One region of the Paenibacillus sp. FSL H8-0283 genome, then DNA from elsewhere that is predicted to be linked to it. Evidence: riboswitches for the same ligand, from Rfam matches in the RefSeq annotation. Region 1 holds a riboswitch; each other region holds the start of a gene.

What was found. Region 1 has a riboswitch for thiamine pyrophosphate ahead of MHI52_RS04850 (ECF transporter S component). Riboswitches for the same ligand answer to the same signal wherever they lie in the genome.
Region 2: another riboswitch for thiamine pyrophosphate. It lies ahead of thiC (phosphomethylpyrimidine synthase ThiC); the one in region 1 lies ahead of MHI52_RS04850 (ECF transporter S component).
Region 3: another riboswitch for thiamine pyrophosphate. It lies ahead of MHI52_RS17885 (thiamine phosphate synthase); the one in region 1 lies ahead of MHI52_RS04850 (ECF transporter S component).
Region 4: another riboswitch for thiamine pyrophosphate. It lies ahead of tenA (thiaminase II); the one in region 1 lies ahead of MHI52_RS04850 (ECF transporter S component).

Annotation. Positions count from the first base shown of each region.
Region 1 is NZ_CP150295.1:1,064,577-1,068,794, reverse strand. It holds gene MHI52_RS04855 (ABC transporter ATP-binding protein) at 1-1,321, opposite strand, end outside; gene MHI52_RS04850 (ECF transporter S component) at 1,322-1,915, opposite strand; TPP riboswitch at 2,144-2,254, opposite strand; gene MHI52_RS04845 (copper amine oxidase N-terminal domain-containing protein) at 2,420-3,373, shown strand; gene MHI52_RS04840 (pectate lyase) at 3,549-4,217, opposite strand.
Region 2 is NZ_CP150295.1:754,957-759,174, reverse strand. It holds gene thiC (phosphomethylpyrimidine synthase ThiC) at 438-2,255, opposite strand; TPP riboswitch at 2,647-2,760, opposite strand; gene MHI52_RS03550 (IclR family transcriptional regulator) at 2,910-3,653, opposite strand; gene MHI52_RS03545 (alpha/beta hydrolase) at 4,013-4,218, shown strand, end outside.
Region 3 is NZ_CP150295.1:4,000,873-4,005,090, forward strand. It holds gene MHI52_RS17870 (thiazole synthase) at 1-654, opposite strand, end outside; gene thiS (sulfur carrier protein ThiS) at 657-860, opposite strand; gene thiO (glycine oxidase ThiO) at 857-2,029, opposite strand; gene MHI52_RS17885 (thiamine phosphate synthase) at 2,047-2,709, opposite strand; TPP riboswitch at 2,936-3,045, opposite strand; gene MHI52_RS17890 (ABC-F family ATP-binding cassette domain-containing protein) at 3,121-4,218, opposite strand, start outside.
Region 4 is NZ_CP150295.1:3,647,987-3,652,204, reverse strand. It holds gene MHI52_RS16320 (spore coat protein) at 1-233, shown strand, start outside; gene MHI52_RS16315 (zinc-dependent alcohol dehydrogenase) at 230-1,366, shown strand; gene MHI52_RS16310 (hypothetical protein) at 1,398-1,598, shown strand; gene MHI52_RS16305 (spore coat protein) at 1,610-1,906, shown strand; gene tenA (thiaminase II) at 2,118-2,780, opposite strand; TPP riboswitch at 2,893-2,990, opposite strand; gene MHI52_RS16295 (endo-1,4-beta-xylanase) at 3,197-4,218, opposite strand, start outside.

The DNA.
Region 1 (4,218 bases):
GCCCCATCGATAATTGGTAGGGATGGCGCTCGGAGAGGTCTATTAGCCCAAATTGATTCAACATATGATCAGTCCTGACAAGTCTTTCTTCCGTTGTCAGCCTGCCCCCCAGCAATGAGAATTCCACTTCTTCCGCGACCGTGTTGGTCACAAATTGAAACTCCGGGTTCTGAAATACAAACGCAATTCGATCTGCAAGCTGCTCCGTTTTGCCAGAAGGCTGACCTTCCACCTCATAATGACCTGTTGTTTTCAGGATATTCATCAGAGATAACAACAATGAACTCTTGCCAGCTCCATTAGCTCCGACAATACCAATCCAGTCTCCATGCCATACCTTGGCCTGCTCCACCTGAATGAAAGGTGTTTTCCCACGCCATCCAGTGAACTGCTGCAAGTCCAGTGCAGGCAGATAGGCGGGAGATACAGGCGAAAAGGATGAGTCGTGAGATATGGGGGATATACCCGGTGTATCGGATAAGCCAGACGATTGCTGTGCTTCCAAACTTGAGATGCCGTGGTCCACACACACTTGAAGCTCTCCAGAAGTACTTCCCTCTTCTTCCTTAGCTGCCCGCTCTTGCTCCTCCCATATGCCTGGATACCAGATCCCATAAGCCTTCAGCTTGCCCCGTTCATCCGTAAATACCTGCTGTGCTGGCCCATCCGCCACAATCTTTCCTTCAGGTGATAACACAATGATGCGATCGACCATATCTACAATCTTGTTTATTTTGTGTTCAACGATGATGATCGTTTTGTCACTGGCGATTCGTTTGACGGTATCCCACACCTGGGAAGTCCCCTCATCATCCAGCAGTGCAGTGGGTTCATCCAAAAACAATACCTCCGGGTCCATGGCAAGCATCGAAGCAATCGCAAGACGCTGCTTCATCCCCTGAGACATGGACTGGATCAATACACGATTCTGTTCAAAGGATAACCCCACTTGTTTCAGATAATATTCAATCAGAGCAGGCATCTCTTCACGCGGAATATTTCGGTTTTCCAGAACAAATGCGATCTCTTCATCTGTAAATGACATACAGAACTGGGTATCCGGATCTTGAAAGACCACTCCTGCTTTGGCGGGAATCTGAATATCATCACATTTCATCGGAATCTCAACCGAACGTGGTATCAGACCGCTCAGAATTTGCAATAACGTTGATTTACCGGAGCCACTTGGGCCAAGCAACAGCACTTTCTCTCCTTGACGCACAGAAAGAGACAAGCCTTGAAATACCAAGGCTTTCTCTCCCGGGAACTTGCATCTTAGATTTGTCACACTTACCGCTTGCGAATTCTCTTCCCCGTTCATCTAATCCAGTGCCTCATAATCTTGTTTGGATACCGGTCTGAGTGAACGCGTTACACCGGTTAGTTCCAATGCTTTGGCAAGATAATAAGCAAACACTCCAGCAATCAGAATACTTCCAATGAAGCGGAATCCGATAAATAGCGTATAATTCCACGCCGAGAGTGAATCAATATACCCGTACTGGTAATCCAGCAAAAGCGAAGCCGCTGCGGCTCCTATGGCTGCAAGACAGGTGACAAACAGATTGGTTTTACGATACAAAAATGCGGCGAAGAATATCTCGGCTCCCAATCCTTGCAACAGACCGTATACAAGTGTGGACATGCCCCATTCACTACCCAGAAAAGCACTTACCGTTGAAGCCGCAACTTCGGCAAGAATAGCCACACCTGGTTTACGAATGATAACAAAAGCAAACGTGCCCGCCATAAACCACATGCCGTAGATCATCTGCTCCGCATGAACACCAAATGGTTTCATCAAGTCATATGTAGGTCCCCATATCTTGTAAATTACCCCAAACACTACTGCGATCACGATGGTTACCAGAATATCCGTTAGTTTCAATCGCTTGTTGCCTGCTGTTGTTGCCATGTTCTCTACGTCCTTCCTTTATTCCCTGTGGGGGTTATCATAATAACGAAAAAGCCTCCCCGGTTCCGGGCAGGCCTTACGTACAGTGTACAATCCTCACAATGATGTAATGGATGGATGTCGAAAATACGGAATATCAACCAGCACCCCTCCGTCATGGCAGATACACCACCACAGTTCAAAGAGGTCTGTTGTTCATCCACGTTCATTCCCACAATTCACCCTTACATATCGCAAATCCATGTTCTCTACGCTGGCATTACCCAGATCAGATGTACGGTCAGCGGCACAAGGCCACTCTCTCAGCCCAACTTCATTGAGCTCCCGGTTCACTTATTTCATTGCTTCTAATGTACATCAGATGGGTATTTGTGGCAATCCCTAGAAAAATCATCATGCTTCATTTGGGGTAATAGGGGAAATAATCTGATGGTTCACTTTCCATAATATGAAACATTTAGGTTATGTGGTCCGTCTTAAACATTAGAAGGGAGATTGATAGTGATGAAAGATTACAATTCTATTTGGCAGCTTAAAACATGGAAAATGGTCCTTGCCGCTTCGATACTCACCGCAGGCACGGCACCTGCCTTACTCTCATCCACTGTGGCGGAAGCCGCAGCAACTAAACCTAAACCGACAGCTTATATTAACAATGTTCAAGCTCAATATGATGTTGTCATACGGCAGGGTATTACGTACGTGGCATTGACGGAGCTTCAATTCCTCGGCAACTATACGTTTGGTTACAATAACAAAACAAAAGAGATCAGCATTAGCACAGGCAGCGATAAGTATGTCCTTACACCTAACAGCAAAACAATGAAGAAAAACGGTCAGAATGCGACATTATCCTCAGCGCCGATTCTGGTGAATGGTAAAGCGATGCTTCCGCTCCGTGCCATCGGTGAAGCTTTTGGTGCCAAGGTGCAGTGGAACCAGAAGGCCAAGGAAGCCTATATTTACACTACCGATGCTACGATTGTAAAAGAATATAACAGTTCCGATCTGACTGTGACGCGTGAAGCCGCACTGCATCTGCCACGCTTCTCTGAACTGGGACAAGCACGTCTGGACATTCGCAATCCTTTGGGTCCGGTGGATTCATCCATTGAATACATCTTTGAGCAAGGTAAAAAAGATCGTTTTTTCGTTGTTGAGGATAACGATCTGATCAGTTATTATATCCTTAAAAATGGAAGTGCACTGTTACAATGGCAGGCTAACATCAGCAAAAATGCCGGAACCATCGGTGACCTGTTCTTTATTAAAAACAAAGCCGTTGCTGAAGCAGGGACTCGTCCTTCCGTAACAGGTCAAACACTCGTATCATTCAAGTACTCTCGCATGCTTGAAGAAACCTCTTACGAGATCATGAACAAATTGGGCTCTATTGATACCGGTTCTGTTGTCCCCGAGAAAGGCAAAGTCATCGTTGAAGTTCCGGGAGAGAAATAGTCTGAGCATCCTCTATAAGACATTGCTCAGCAGAAATTATCACATCTGCATTACAAAGAGCGCCCTCAAAGTCATTGTGGCAATGACCTTGGGACGCTCTTTTTGGCGTTATATTTTAACTTCAAATCACAAGTGGAGCTTAACTTTTACCAACTCCAGCGATTCAATCTCCTGTTTAATATTGCGTATTGCCGGATTGACTGGTCTTACCTGAAGCAAATCCCTTGAATAGGGTTGGCACTTTGGAATAACGGGTATTCGTAATTTTCCCTTGTGATGTGCTGCTGTCTGTACGCATAATCGAATCTTTCACATTGGAAATGTTGGAGTTATCCAGCGTCATGTTAACTGCAAAGGAAGTTCCACCATTTTGGCGAACCAGTTTGCCAATATCATCTGCACGGAAATTTTTGATGTTAATTGTTCCAGCTGCATTCATCTGGAACACTTTATCATAAGCCTTATACGCTGCCCCACCGGTAATGTTAACCGTTCCGGCAGACTTCAATGTCAGTGCATCCTCGCCCACGTCCTGCCAGACCACATTCGATATATTACAGTTGCCATAACAGTGAACACCATCAGCAGCTGGTGATCCAATGTTTACGTTTTTGAGCGTGGCCCCTGCCTCCAGACGGAAGACTGGCTTCTGATTTTCTGCTTGAGATCCGTCGCCCAGTGTGGAAGGATTGGCTACAAATGTTTTACCTTGGCCGTCATAGGTCGTGCCCTTTGGAACCACAATGGTTGAATTTACAACCGTAGGCGCAGCCGCAGCCGGAACTGCACCAAATATAGAAGCAACCAAACCAGCGGACAGTAACAACGTCAACATTTTTTTCATA
Region 2 (4,218 bases), 310 kb from region 1:
GCATTTCAAATGGTATAATCACTTTGTACAGCCAATTTGTGGTGGGAAATAGGCTTGCCTCCAGTGGGAGGTGATCCTATGAACTTCTCTTTTAACGACGTAATCGTGTTCGCGATGTTAATTATTGCGCTCCTGACATACATCGATCGTAAAAAGAAGTGACCCGCCACAGGTTGACGGCCTGACGGGTCACTTCATCTGAACTTGCTGCACTCGGAGGAATACCCACCGCAAATGCTGTGCAGGAGTAGCCATTGGCCTGGCTACTCTTATTGGTGTTTACTTACATTCATTTTATTAAACATCTGCTAGACAATCAACCATAATGCTGATAAAAAGTATCAGGAAGCTGATCAATAAGATGAAGAAGACGACATGATAGCAGTATTCTCACCTTCAAACGATGTCAGACTGCCCAGCTTGCGCTGTATCGGCGCCTAGGACCGTGTCCGATATTCCTCGGCCTTTTCCTGCATCCCGGCAGCTACAGCCTCATTCTCGGACAATCCTTTGTCTGCGGCAAAGGCACGAATGTCCTGCGTGATGCGCATGCTACAGAACTTTGGTCCGCACATGGAGCAGAAATGAGCTTCTTTGGCTCCTTCTGCTGGCAGCGTCTCATCATGGTAGGACAGCGCACGTTCAGGGTCCAGTGACAGGTTGAACTGGTCACGCCAACGGAACTCAAAGCGTGCCTTGGACAATGCATCATCGCGGCGCTGGGCACGCGGATGACCTTTCGCCAAATCGGCGGCGTGGGCCGCAATCTTGTAGGCGATGACCCCTTCCCGCACATCATCCTTGTTGGGCAGGCCCAAATGTTCTTTTGGCGTAACATAACAGAGCATGGACGTGCCGAACCAGCCAATCATGGCTGCCCCAATGGCGGATGTGATGTGATCGTAACCCGGGGCAATGTCGGTCGTCAGCGGCCCAAGTGTGTAGAACGGTGCTTCTTTACAGATCTCCATCTGCAAGTCCACATTCTCTTTGATCTTGTGCATCGGCACATGCCCCGGACCTTCGATCATCACCTGCACATCATGCTTCCATGCGATCTGCGTCAGTTCCCCGAGCGTAGCCAGTTCCGCCATCTGAGCTTCGTCATTGGCATCATAGATACTACCTGGACGGAGTCCATCTCCCAGCGAAAACGCTACATCATACCTTTTCATAATCTCACAGATTTCTTCAAAATGGGTGTACAAAAAATTCTCCTGATGATGCGCCAGACACCATGCTGCCATAATGGACCCGCCCCGGGACACAATACCTGTCATCCGCTTGGCCGTCATCGGGATATAACGTAGCAGTACACCTGCATGAATCGTAAAGTAGTCCACGCCCTGCTCTGCCTGCTCAATGAGTGTGTCACGGTACAACTCCCAGGTCAGCGCTTCCGCTTCGCCATTCACCTTCTCCAGCGCCTGATACAGCGGCACCGTACCAATCGGCACAGGTGAATTACGGATGATCCATTCCCGGGTGGTATGAATGTTTTTGCCTGTGGACAGATCCATCACCGTATCCGATCCCCAGCGTACCGCCCAAGTCATCTTCTCCACCTCTTCCTCGATGGAGGAAGATACGGCCGAGTTACCTATGTTGGCATTGATCTTCACGTGAAAATGACGACCGATCAACATCGGCTCACTCTCCGGGTGATTGATGTTGGATGGCAGAATGGCCCGTCCACTCGCCAGCTCCTGTCTCACAAATTCCGGCTCCACGCCTTCACGAATGGCGGCGAATTCCATCTCAGCCGTAATGACTCCCTGTCTCGCGTAGTGCATCTGAGTCACGCAGCGTTCTGGCTGTGCCCGCAGCGGTTTGCCACGTAATCCGGGGTACTCTTCAGCGCCGGCTCTCTTCCCTCCGGGCTTCAGTCCGTTATCCTCCGGTTTAACCATACGGCCCTGATAAGCTTCAACATCGCCACGCTCTGTGATCCAACGAGTGCGCAGAGCTGGCAGACCTGCGCGGATATCCGCATGAAATTCGGGATCGGTCATGGGGCCGCTCGTATCGTAGACACGCAGCGGTTCGTTATGCTCCACTCCTTGGGGAGTATTCGTGTCATGAAGGGCTATCTCACGCTCCGGTACAGCAATGTCCGGCCGTGAGCCCTGAATGTAGACTTTGCGGCTACCGGGAAAGGGCTGAACCCGTCCGGCCGCTCCTGTTTCTTTTTCCACCTGCTGATCGTTATGTCCCTGCTCCGTCGCTTGTTGTCCCGTTTGATTTCCTGTACTCATGTTCGCTTGTCTCCTCCTCAGTGTTCATTCGCTTGGTTTGGTTGGTTTCATCATTAGCTCGCTTACGTACCTGTCCCAAATCATGCGCAATGCAGAGAAGAAAAAAGCGATCCTACACCAGACCAGGGGAGACACTTTTCATGTACAGTTAACAACAGAACAGAGGCTACCACAGATCATAGATCTATGGTGACTTCTCTCTCATCATCCAAGCCCACTTTTGCAGGTTAGTGAAAAAGAAGCCCATAGAGTCCGCACTATATCGCCCGTTCCCTGTATATAAAAAAGCCGGTCCCCGAAGGAACCGACTTTTATGTCCATCACCAATAATGCACCTTTATGCAGCTCCTTAACGGAGCCCTACAAGGGTCACATCATGTGGTGGTTGTGGTCATATCGCCGATTACTTCCCTACGCTGGTATGATCCAGATCAGGTGCAAAGGGTCCGGAATCTCATGCGATTCCGTCTCAGTCCGGACAATTCGGACTCCCCCAGTAACGTTAATAAGTTGCGGCTTACATAAGCCGCTGTTCATATTCAATGAAGCTGGCCCCGTTGGGCCGTCCATTACAGAGTAGCGCAACCGGAACATAAAAACAACCTTTATATTCCAAATAATCAAACTCTATTGGAGAAAAAACTTACCTCAACATCAGGATAACATGAGCCCCATTTGCGTAGCAGCATCCTTCAACACAGGTGCGTATTCATGCAATGTCTCCTGCGAGAGTCGACTGACAGGTCCTGAGACCGAGAGCGCAGCTGCAATATTGCCTCTGCGATCCATAATCGGTACAGATACCGCGGCAGCTCCCGGCTCACGTTCCTCATAACTCGTCGCATATCCGTTATCCCGGATATCTCCCATTTGCGCCAAATACACTGCCGGATCAATAAACACCGGCCATTCAGGCCCGTTCATCAGTTCTTCACGATCCTCGTCCGTGGCAAACGCCATCAGGACTTTGCTGGAAGCGCCCACAGACAGCGGCAGTCTAACACCAACGGGGGCAACTCGGCGAATCGCCTGATCACTTTGCACAGCCTGAATCCGAATCCGTTCACTGCCATCACGCAGGTACAGACTCACGGTCTCCCCCAATCGATCTCTCAGTCGCTCCATCGCAGGCAACAGCAGAATAGCGGGATCATCACTGCGGGACATATGAGCTGACAGCTCCCAGATTCGGATGCCAAGTCGGTACTTCTCTGTTGCTGCATCGCGGATCACGAACCCTCGATCCTCCAGCGTAGCCATCAAGCGGTGGACTGTACTTTTGTGCAGGCCGATCTGGCTGGCAATTTCGGTGAGTCCCAGATCACTGCGTGTGGTAAAACATAATAATATATCCAGCGCCCGTTCCACAGCCCGGACGGTTAACTTGCGATCTTCCATGGCATAATGCCCTCCTCATGTTTCATCACATGAAACTTGGTTACATAAATTATATGAGAAACGGTCTCATCTGTAAACCAAAAAGAGCCAAAATCAAAATAGGCCAACGTGTAAATTTTTCCTTTTTATAAGACTTAATCCCCTGTAATTTACACACTAAGGTAATCTTACCCATATATCTTAAGAACTATATAACAATTGCGTAACAAATGCCCTCAATCAATTGACTTTGACTATATTGGAACATACGATAAAGATATATTACATTAAGATATCGCTCTGAAGCAGGCTCTGAAATCGACGCAATTCTCTTTACATGTCGTTGTTATCTTCAACTGAACTTCAAAGGAGGGGCATTCATGTATCAATCATCCCAGAGCGAAGCCCCGCTGCAAACAAAAGTGTCCGATCTGCCCTCTTCCCTATCACCGAGGCTGATTCGGTTCAAACATATTATCGTAGCGTTGCTGCTCTCCGTTGTATTTTTTCTACTGTTTTGTTTTATCGCATTGCATGGTTATATCGCATGGGTATTATCCAATCCTACTGTAGCGCCGGTCTTCTC
Region 3 (4,218 bases), 2.9 Mb from region 1:
AGCCATGCTCACTGGATCCCCTGATCCGGATACGGCTGTATTTAACAATACGCCATCGGCCCCAAGTTCCATCGCATAAGCAGCATCTTTTGGGGAGCGTAATCCTGCATCAACAATTACAGGTACAACGGCCTGCTCAATGATGATCTCAAGGTTATATGGATTGATGATACCTCTACCAGCTCCGATGGGAGAAGCGCCAGGCATTACAGCATGTACGCCAAGTAATTGTAGCCTTTTGGCCAGAATGACATCATCCGAAATATAAGGCAATACCGTGAAGCCCTTTTCCAGCAAAATTTCGCAAGCCTTGTACGTTTCAATCGGATCTGGGAGTAACGTCATTCCATCTCCGATGACTTCGACTTTTATCATATCACAAAGTCCTGAAGCCCGCGCAAGCTCGGCAATCCGCACCGCCTCTTCCGCAGTGGAAGCCCCTGCCGTATTCGGAAGAAGTGTGTATTTATCCAGATCCAACGTATCCAGGAAATGCTTCTGGTTACGCTCTTCCAGATTCAGACGACGAACAGCAAAGGTCAAAACTTCCGTTTCAGATGCTTCCACAGCCTGACTTTGCACTTCCAGATCCGAAAACTTGCCTGTTCCAAGCAACAATCTGGACTCAAACGTATATTTACCAATGTTCAACATCATCAACCGCCTCCTACAAAATGTACAATCTCGATTCGATCGCCTTCTCTTAATGCCGTCGTTTCATGATACTCACGGGTTAAAATATGCTTGTTCAGCTCTACAACTACAGTCTTGACTTGCAAATCAAAAGATTGGAGTAATTTATCCACACGATTCAATCTGTCTTCAATCTCCATCCGTTGACCATTAACGATGATATTCACTGCACCACTCCCTTTCTGTTCAATCGCTCAGGGCTCAGCGCCTCAATTCCGAGTTCTTCTGAGCTTTTGCCAGCGAGCAACTCAGCGATAAGCCTACCTGTTATCGCACTAAGCAAGATACCGTTGCGGTAATGTCCAAAGGCGGCAAACAACCCGGGTATACTCTTGCAAGCACCTATATAAGGCAGTCCATCAGGAGTTGCCGGTCTTACGCCTGCCCACGCTCGTATAAATTGTGCTTCCTTCATCCCAGGCACCCAGTGGGTAGCCGCTGTTAGCAGCTTCTGAACACCCTGTACAGAAACGTTCAAATCCGTTCTGCCTGGCAGACTGGTTGCCCCAAGCCAAACCTCTCCATTGGCTTTGGGAACAATATAGATATCCTCTGCATACACCGTTCTATCAGGTCTGTACCCTGCATGTTCATCTGAGAACTGAACGGCGGCTATTTCACCTTTTACCGACCACACAGGCAAGCTCAGATTCACATGTCTCATCAACTCTTCACTCTGTAATCCAGCCGCTATAATGACATGTTTGCATTTCATCTCACCGATCGATGTGGTGATCCCCTGCACGCCGTGTTCGTTTGCTTGCACACGTATATCCTGTATGTCCTCCATAACCCGTGCTCCCAATGCTTGAGCGGATTCAGCATATGCCTTCGTTAGATGGACTGGAAGAATCTCACTCTCGTAAGGTCTGTAGTAGGCTCCATACGTATCTCTGTTAAGCCATGATGCCTCCTGTTGCACAACGGAACGGTCCCACCACACCTCATCAGCAGAAGCAGACAACGCAGACTTCCGATTGTCCTTATAACTACTTAATTCACTGTATGAACGAAAAGGAGTTAGGAATCCCTGGCGTTGCAGACCAGTCTCTACCTCACTGAGTGTAGCCATTAGCACCTGTTGCTCGATAAGTAACTGCCTGCTCTGCCTGGCAAGCTTAGCCATCAAAGGATGAGCAAAATCCTCACTGTCTGCTGCCAGCATCCCAGCCGCTGCGCAAGAAGTCCCTCCTGCAATCGCCGAACGCTCCAGTAACAGCACATCCTGTCCACGGGAAGCAAGCTCATACGCAATGGCACATCCAACAACGCCTCCGCCTACAATAATCGTTTCTGCATAAATCTTATCCGGTCTATCAGTAATGATCTTTTTCATCCTCTCATCTCCTTGATTCAGCGGCTCAAACTTTCTGTAGCAACGATAGCCTGCCTTAATGATTCAGCGGCCCGATCCGGGGAATCGCTCGCCCATACATTCGAAATCACAGCGACTCCCTGTGCGCCTGCAGAGCGAATAGCGTGAATGTTTCCCGGTTCGATGCCCCCAATCGCCATGACAGGAATGGAGACACCAGAGCACACTTCAGCCAGAGCATATAATCCTCTTGGTTCAAGATCAGGCTTACTGTTGGTTGAGTAGACATGCCCGAAGAAAAGGTAATCGGCTCCCCGTTCTTCAGCGATTTTTGCCTCATCGATTGAATGAACAGATACACCCAGACGAATTCGCTGGACATTGCTTATAACAGCAGGGTTGTAGTTACGTATAGCCTCTTGCCCCCAATGTACACCGCCATAGATGTCATTCTGTGGTGGCAGTTCTGAACCATTGATAACGATGCGACAAGACGGAACGCCAACACCACGCAGACTTTCAGCCCAACCGATCTTTTGTTGCCACGAGAGTTGTTTCTCTCGTATATGGATGTAGTCCACCCATGGCCAAACGTCCTTTGCAGCTTTTACAAAAGATGCTTGATTCCCTACACCCGTAGATACAACATGCAGTTCAAATGATCCGTGTACACGTTCATGAGAAATTACCGTACTTTTCATCTCCTTCCATGCGTGAATGCTATGAAAACACAAAAAAGCCACTCCCGTAGGGGAGTGGCTGCGTATTAATTATAGGACCAGATGACTGACTGATACATACAGTTCATTTCGTGCAATAAAGCTATAGACCTTATAGCCATAACGTTATACACGCAACTGCATGTTTCAATTTACTAAGCAAGACGGTTGAATTCTTTCGAATTGCCGTTTGCTCACGTCATTCACTGAAACGCGCTCGCCACTTCCCTACGCTGGTATGATCCAGATCAGGTGCAAAGGGTCCGGAATCGCATTCTTCCATCTCAGCCACATCGTGCGGCCCCCCTAGTGTTCATATGAAGTTGTAGCCTATGTTACCATAGAAGGATTTTTTTGTCACCGTTCATTTCTATTAAGCGTTGCTTGAATTGTCTAGTTTTTCTCAGACCATTCTTCAACATTCCATGTTTTGGTAACCCAACCCTCGTAGAAATCAGGTTCATGAGATACCAGCAACACCGTTCCCTTGAATTCTTGCAAGGCACGCTGTAACTCAGCTTTAGCTGTGACATCCAAATGGTTCGTCGGCTCATCGAATAGAATCCAGTTGCTTTCACGCATCAAGAGTTTGCATAAACGAACCTTGGCTTGCTCTCCACCACTCAGCATGTTAAGCGGACGGGTAATGTGCTCATTTTTCAACCCGCAGCGAGCGAGATGACCCCTGACTTCATTCTGGGTCAAATGTGAAAACTCATTCCAGACATCCTCAATCGGCGTGATATTCCCAGCTCGAACTTCCTGCTCAAAATAGGCCGTTTCGAGATAATCTCCCAAGAAAGTCTTTCCACTGAGTGGAGATATTCTTCCCAAGATCGTCTTCAGCAGTGTCGATTTACCCACACCATTACAGCCTACGATGGCAATTTTCTCACCACGTTCAATAGTCATTGTCATTTTAGGTAGCAAAGGATACGTATATCCAATTTCAAAATCAATACCCTCAAAGACCGTTTTGCTGCTCGCACGGGCATCCTTGAATTTGAACGTTGGTTTGGCCGCTTCATCTGGACGATCAATTCGATCAATCTTATCCAGCTGCTTCTCGCGGCTCTTCGCTCGACCAGAAGTTGAAGCACGTGCCTTGTTACGCTGAATGAAATCTTCCTGTTTCTTGATGTACTCTTGCTGTTTCTCGTACGCATCAATATGCTGGGCTTTATTCATATCAGCCATCTCAAGGAACTTGTTATAGTTCGCTGCATATCGCGTTAATTTGGCAAATTCCAAATGATAAATGACATTTACGACTTCATTCATGAATTCCGTGTCATGGGAGATTAACAGAAACGCGTGCGGGTAGTCCTTCAGGTAACGTGACAACCATTCAATGTGTTCTACATCCAGATAGTTGGTCGGCTCATCCAGCAAAAGAGCTGTAGGTTTCTCGAGCAGAAGCTTAGCAAGAAGCACCTTGGTACGTTGTCCACCACTTAGAGCTGCGACATCTCGATCAAGACCAATTGCAGA
Region 4 (4,218 bases), 2.6 Mb from region 1:
TGCTGCATACTCATCTTAAGCAGGGGATTGCAATGCACCAAGAAATCTCGGAGCTCATGATGCGCAAAAAATGGTTTCATCCTTATGAGTTGAACGAACAGTACCAACTCGATCAGCTTTCGGCGAAAAATACGGTGATGATCGGGCAGATGAATCTGTTCCCGGGTGATACGTCACGTAAAGGGATGTTTGATCGGACCCCAGATGAACATATTGGAGGACATAAAGCATGAAGGCGGTAACGTATCAAGGGGTTAAAAATGTCGTGGTCAAAGAGGTGCCGGATGCGAAGATTGTGAAACCGGACGATATGATCGTAAAGATCACCAGTACCGCCATTTGCGGTTCTGACCTTCATCTTATTCACGGGATGATCCCTAACCTTCAGGAAAACTATGTCATCGGGCATGAGCCGATGGGGATCGTAGAAGAAGTAGGTCCTGGCGTGACCAAGGTAAAAAAAGGTGACCGTGTGATCATTCCGTTTAACATCGCATGCGGAGAATGCTTTTTTTGCAAAAATCAGCTGGAAAGCCAATGTGACAATTCAAACGAACACGGGGATATGGGCGCATATTTCGGCTACTCCGGAACGACCGGCGGATATCCCGGCGGGCAAGCCGAATATTTACGGGTCCCATTTGCCAATTTTACCCACTTTAAGATCCCTGAAAACTGCGAACAACCGGACGAAAAGCTAAGCTTGATCGCCGATGCCATGACGACGGCATTCTGGAGCGTAGATAACGCCGGCGTTAAGAATGGTGATACAGTCATCGTGCTCGGCTGCGGTCCGGTCGGACTCCTGGCCCAGAAGTTCTGCTGGCTGAAAGGAGCTAAGCGGGTCATAGCCGTCGACTATGTCGATTACCGCTTAAAGCATGCAAAGCGAACAAACAATGTGGAAATCGTAAACTTCGAACAGGATAAGAATATTGGGAACACTCTCAAGGAAATGACCAAAGGCGGCGCCGATGTCGTGATTGATGCGGTAGGAATGGACGGCAAGATGAGCGATCTTGAATTTCTAGCCAGCGGTATGAAACTGCAAGGCGGCACCATGAGTGCATTTATCATTGCATCTCAGGCTGTCCGCAAAGGTGGCACCATTCAAGTCACTGGTGTATACGGCGGACGTTATAACGGATTCCCGCTCGGTGACATCATGCAGCGAAACGTGAATATCCGTTCCGGACAAGCTCCGGTCATTCACTACATGCCATACATGTACGAGTTGGTTACGTCTGGCAAAGTGGACCCTGGGGACATTGTTACGCACGTCATTCCGCTCAGCGAGGCCAAGCGGGGCTATGAAGTGTTCGATACAAAAACGGACGATTGCATTAAAGTCATCTTAAAGCCTTAAATATGAATTGATACATGGGAGGACAATCTGAATGGATTCCACATACGCTTTGCATGAGATGCTCGAGGTGCATGAAATAGCTGCGTTCAAGACGGTTTGCATGACAAAATCCAAGACCATGCAAGCTCTGGTAACCGACCCGGAGCTCAAGCAAATTTTGCAACAAGATGCGACATTATCACAACAGCAGCTTCAGGAGCTCGGTGGAGTGCTGTCTAAAGCGACTGTATAGGAGATAAAAAAATGAACCCAATATTAGAACACATGACTGGTCTTAATACGCTGACCGATGACGTGATCGCAATGGATTTTTTGATGAACGCCAAGAGCGGTGTCAGAAACTACGCCATGGCTGTGACCGAATGTGCCACCCCCGAAATCAAACAAATTTTGATGAAACAGCTCGATGAAGCCATAGACTCTCATGAAAAGATATCAAATTACATGGTGCAGCATGGCTTATACCACCCTTACCATATTGCAGAGCAAATTCAGCTCGATCTGAAAAATATTCAGACTGCTATGAACATTCCGTCCTGACACCCTTTTTGATTTTAGCTAGAGACTTCAGTGAACAAAATGTTCCTGTGTCAAGAATTTCAACAATAAAAAAGGCGGATACACTCCGCCCTTTTTTTGGCATCGTCACGAAACACGCATATACAAGCGTTCCTTTACTTAAATCTACTTATTTTTCATCCTGAGACTGTTTATGGACGCTGCTCGCTAATTGAATTAACTATTAGTGAACTCAAGGCTCCAACCTCCATGACATCTCCCAAAAATCAAGCTCAAAGCGACTGCACATCACGAAAATATCTTCCATCCGTTGGTACGTTCCCTCGCTACAGCCTTCTAATAGCTTATCCGTTAACGTCACTAGGGATTGATTGTTGCTGTTGTATTCAGAGGAAGCATATCCTGTGATCCACTCTCCATAAAAAGGATGATCAGCTGCACCTGGCTTTTGAGCAAGGACTTGACCAATCTCCGCATAGCTCCATGAGCAGGCCAGAATGGATACAAGTACTTCTGCTATGCCACCCGCATGGGAAATAGAGAGCATATAGTTAGTATAGGCTGCATTTTTCAGTGCAGGTTTTACCTGGAACACATGATCCTCTGTAATTCCTAATCGCTCCATATAAGAACGATGAATTTTCATTTCACCATTCAGGATGTTATCTACGTTTTTACTAAAAAACTGCATCAATTTGGGGTCGTGCGACTTGACGATACCTAGTGCAAATACACGGGCATAATCGAACAGGTACAAGTAGTCTTGCAGCAAATAATAACGAAATTGTTCAACCGGTAAGGAACCATCTCCGATTCCTTTAACAAAGGGATGCTCGAGACATTCCTTCCACACGGGCTGTGCTGCCTGATATAGTCTCTCTGAAATAGTCAACATGTGTTCCTCCAATTCATAATGTACGTATTAAAAACAAAAAAACGAAACATCCATAGGATGTTTCGCAGACAAATACACTAAAACAAGGGGGTTCGCATGAGCTACCCAAGTACAGTGTTTCATCGTTGCATCCCTACGTTGGCATTATCCAAGTCAGGTAAGGTCGGTTTAACACCCTCTCAGCCGGTTAAGGCTCCCTCGCAAACGGTTGTATGTAGTTGATTACTTTCTTATTCCCATAAAAGAAAAAATAACATCCATTTAGTATATCAAGGGCTGTTAAATATAGTCAAGGCAGATTGTATCGCCCCTCATCACCTTTGGTGACGTATGTAAACGATGAAAACCATCACAACAATGGTTGAGTTTTAGCCACTGTTATGATGTTTTCTATTCTTGCAACTACTGCCGATGGTTTAATGTCCGAGTTTGTTCTTTCCGACAAAAGTGAGTATTCCGTACTGGGAAGTGTTTCTCCAGCTCTCATTGGTCGTATCATTCCACTTGGCTACGCTCTGCTTACCTCCGCCCTGGTTGTCGTTAATTTGAAGCTCGAAACCGAGAACATTTCCTGTTTTGGGCGTCAGTGAATGTAACTGGATTCGGGCTTCTACGAGATATCCTTTATTTGTTTTCTTCACAGCACTTACAAGGCGTCCAGGTGAGGCACCCCCTGCAAAGGTTCCTACATTGTCTGCACTGATTCTGAACTGGGCATCATCATATTGAAAATACGGTGTGCGCTGGTGATTCTCGTCCAGGAAAATCTCAACCGAATCCTGATCCCATGGGTTGATGCTATCTGTGATGATGTTTGGATCAGTGACGTCGATCAGCAGGTATAGATATTCACCTGACCACATTGCGCGAGCCACTGCCTCTGCACCTTCGCTTTGGTTCAACCGGTTTACTTCAATCGGTGCAGCCTTATTCCATGATGTGTCTTTCTTCCCATCAATCTGAACAATCCCTTGTACAGCTTGTGCAGATTTGGGCATAGGGGCAAGCTGAATCACGCCGTATTTGCTTGTATCCTGTTCCTGAGATTGTGTTCGATCATTCCAGTACAGTGGATTATAAGGTTGTGTCCCACTTGAACCGCCATCAGTCACACGGATATCCAATCCGGCTTCATATTCTGATCCGACTTGGATACCACCCCACGGAATGGACAATTCAACCTGATATCCGGCTTTGGTCTCGCGTACACGATATGAACGCTTCTCCACGCCCTCAGCTTTGCCCGACCGCTTAATGATTACATGTCGGTCATCTACTTCATATGAAGTGGTCTTGCCATTATTGAGATCAACAAAGATATCTACTTTGTCATTCACATCTGCCTTCGCATCCTGAACATCCACGAGGATATACAGGTTACTATGATCCCATAAGGTGCGGAAACTGGCTGATCCCGCAGAGTCACCCTTCAGTGGAG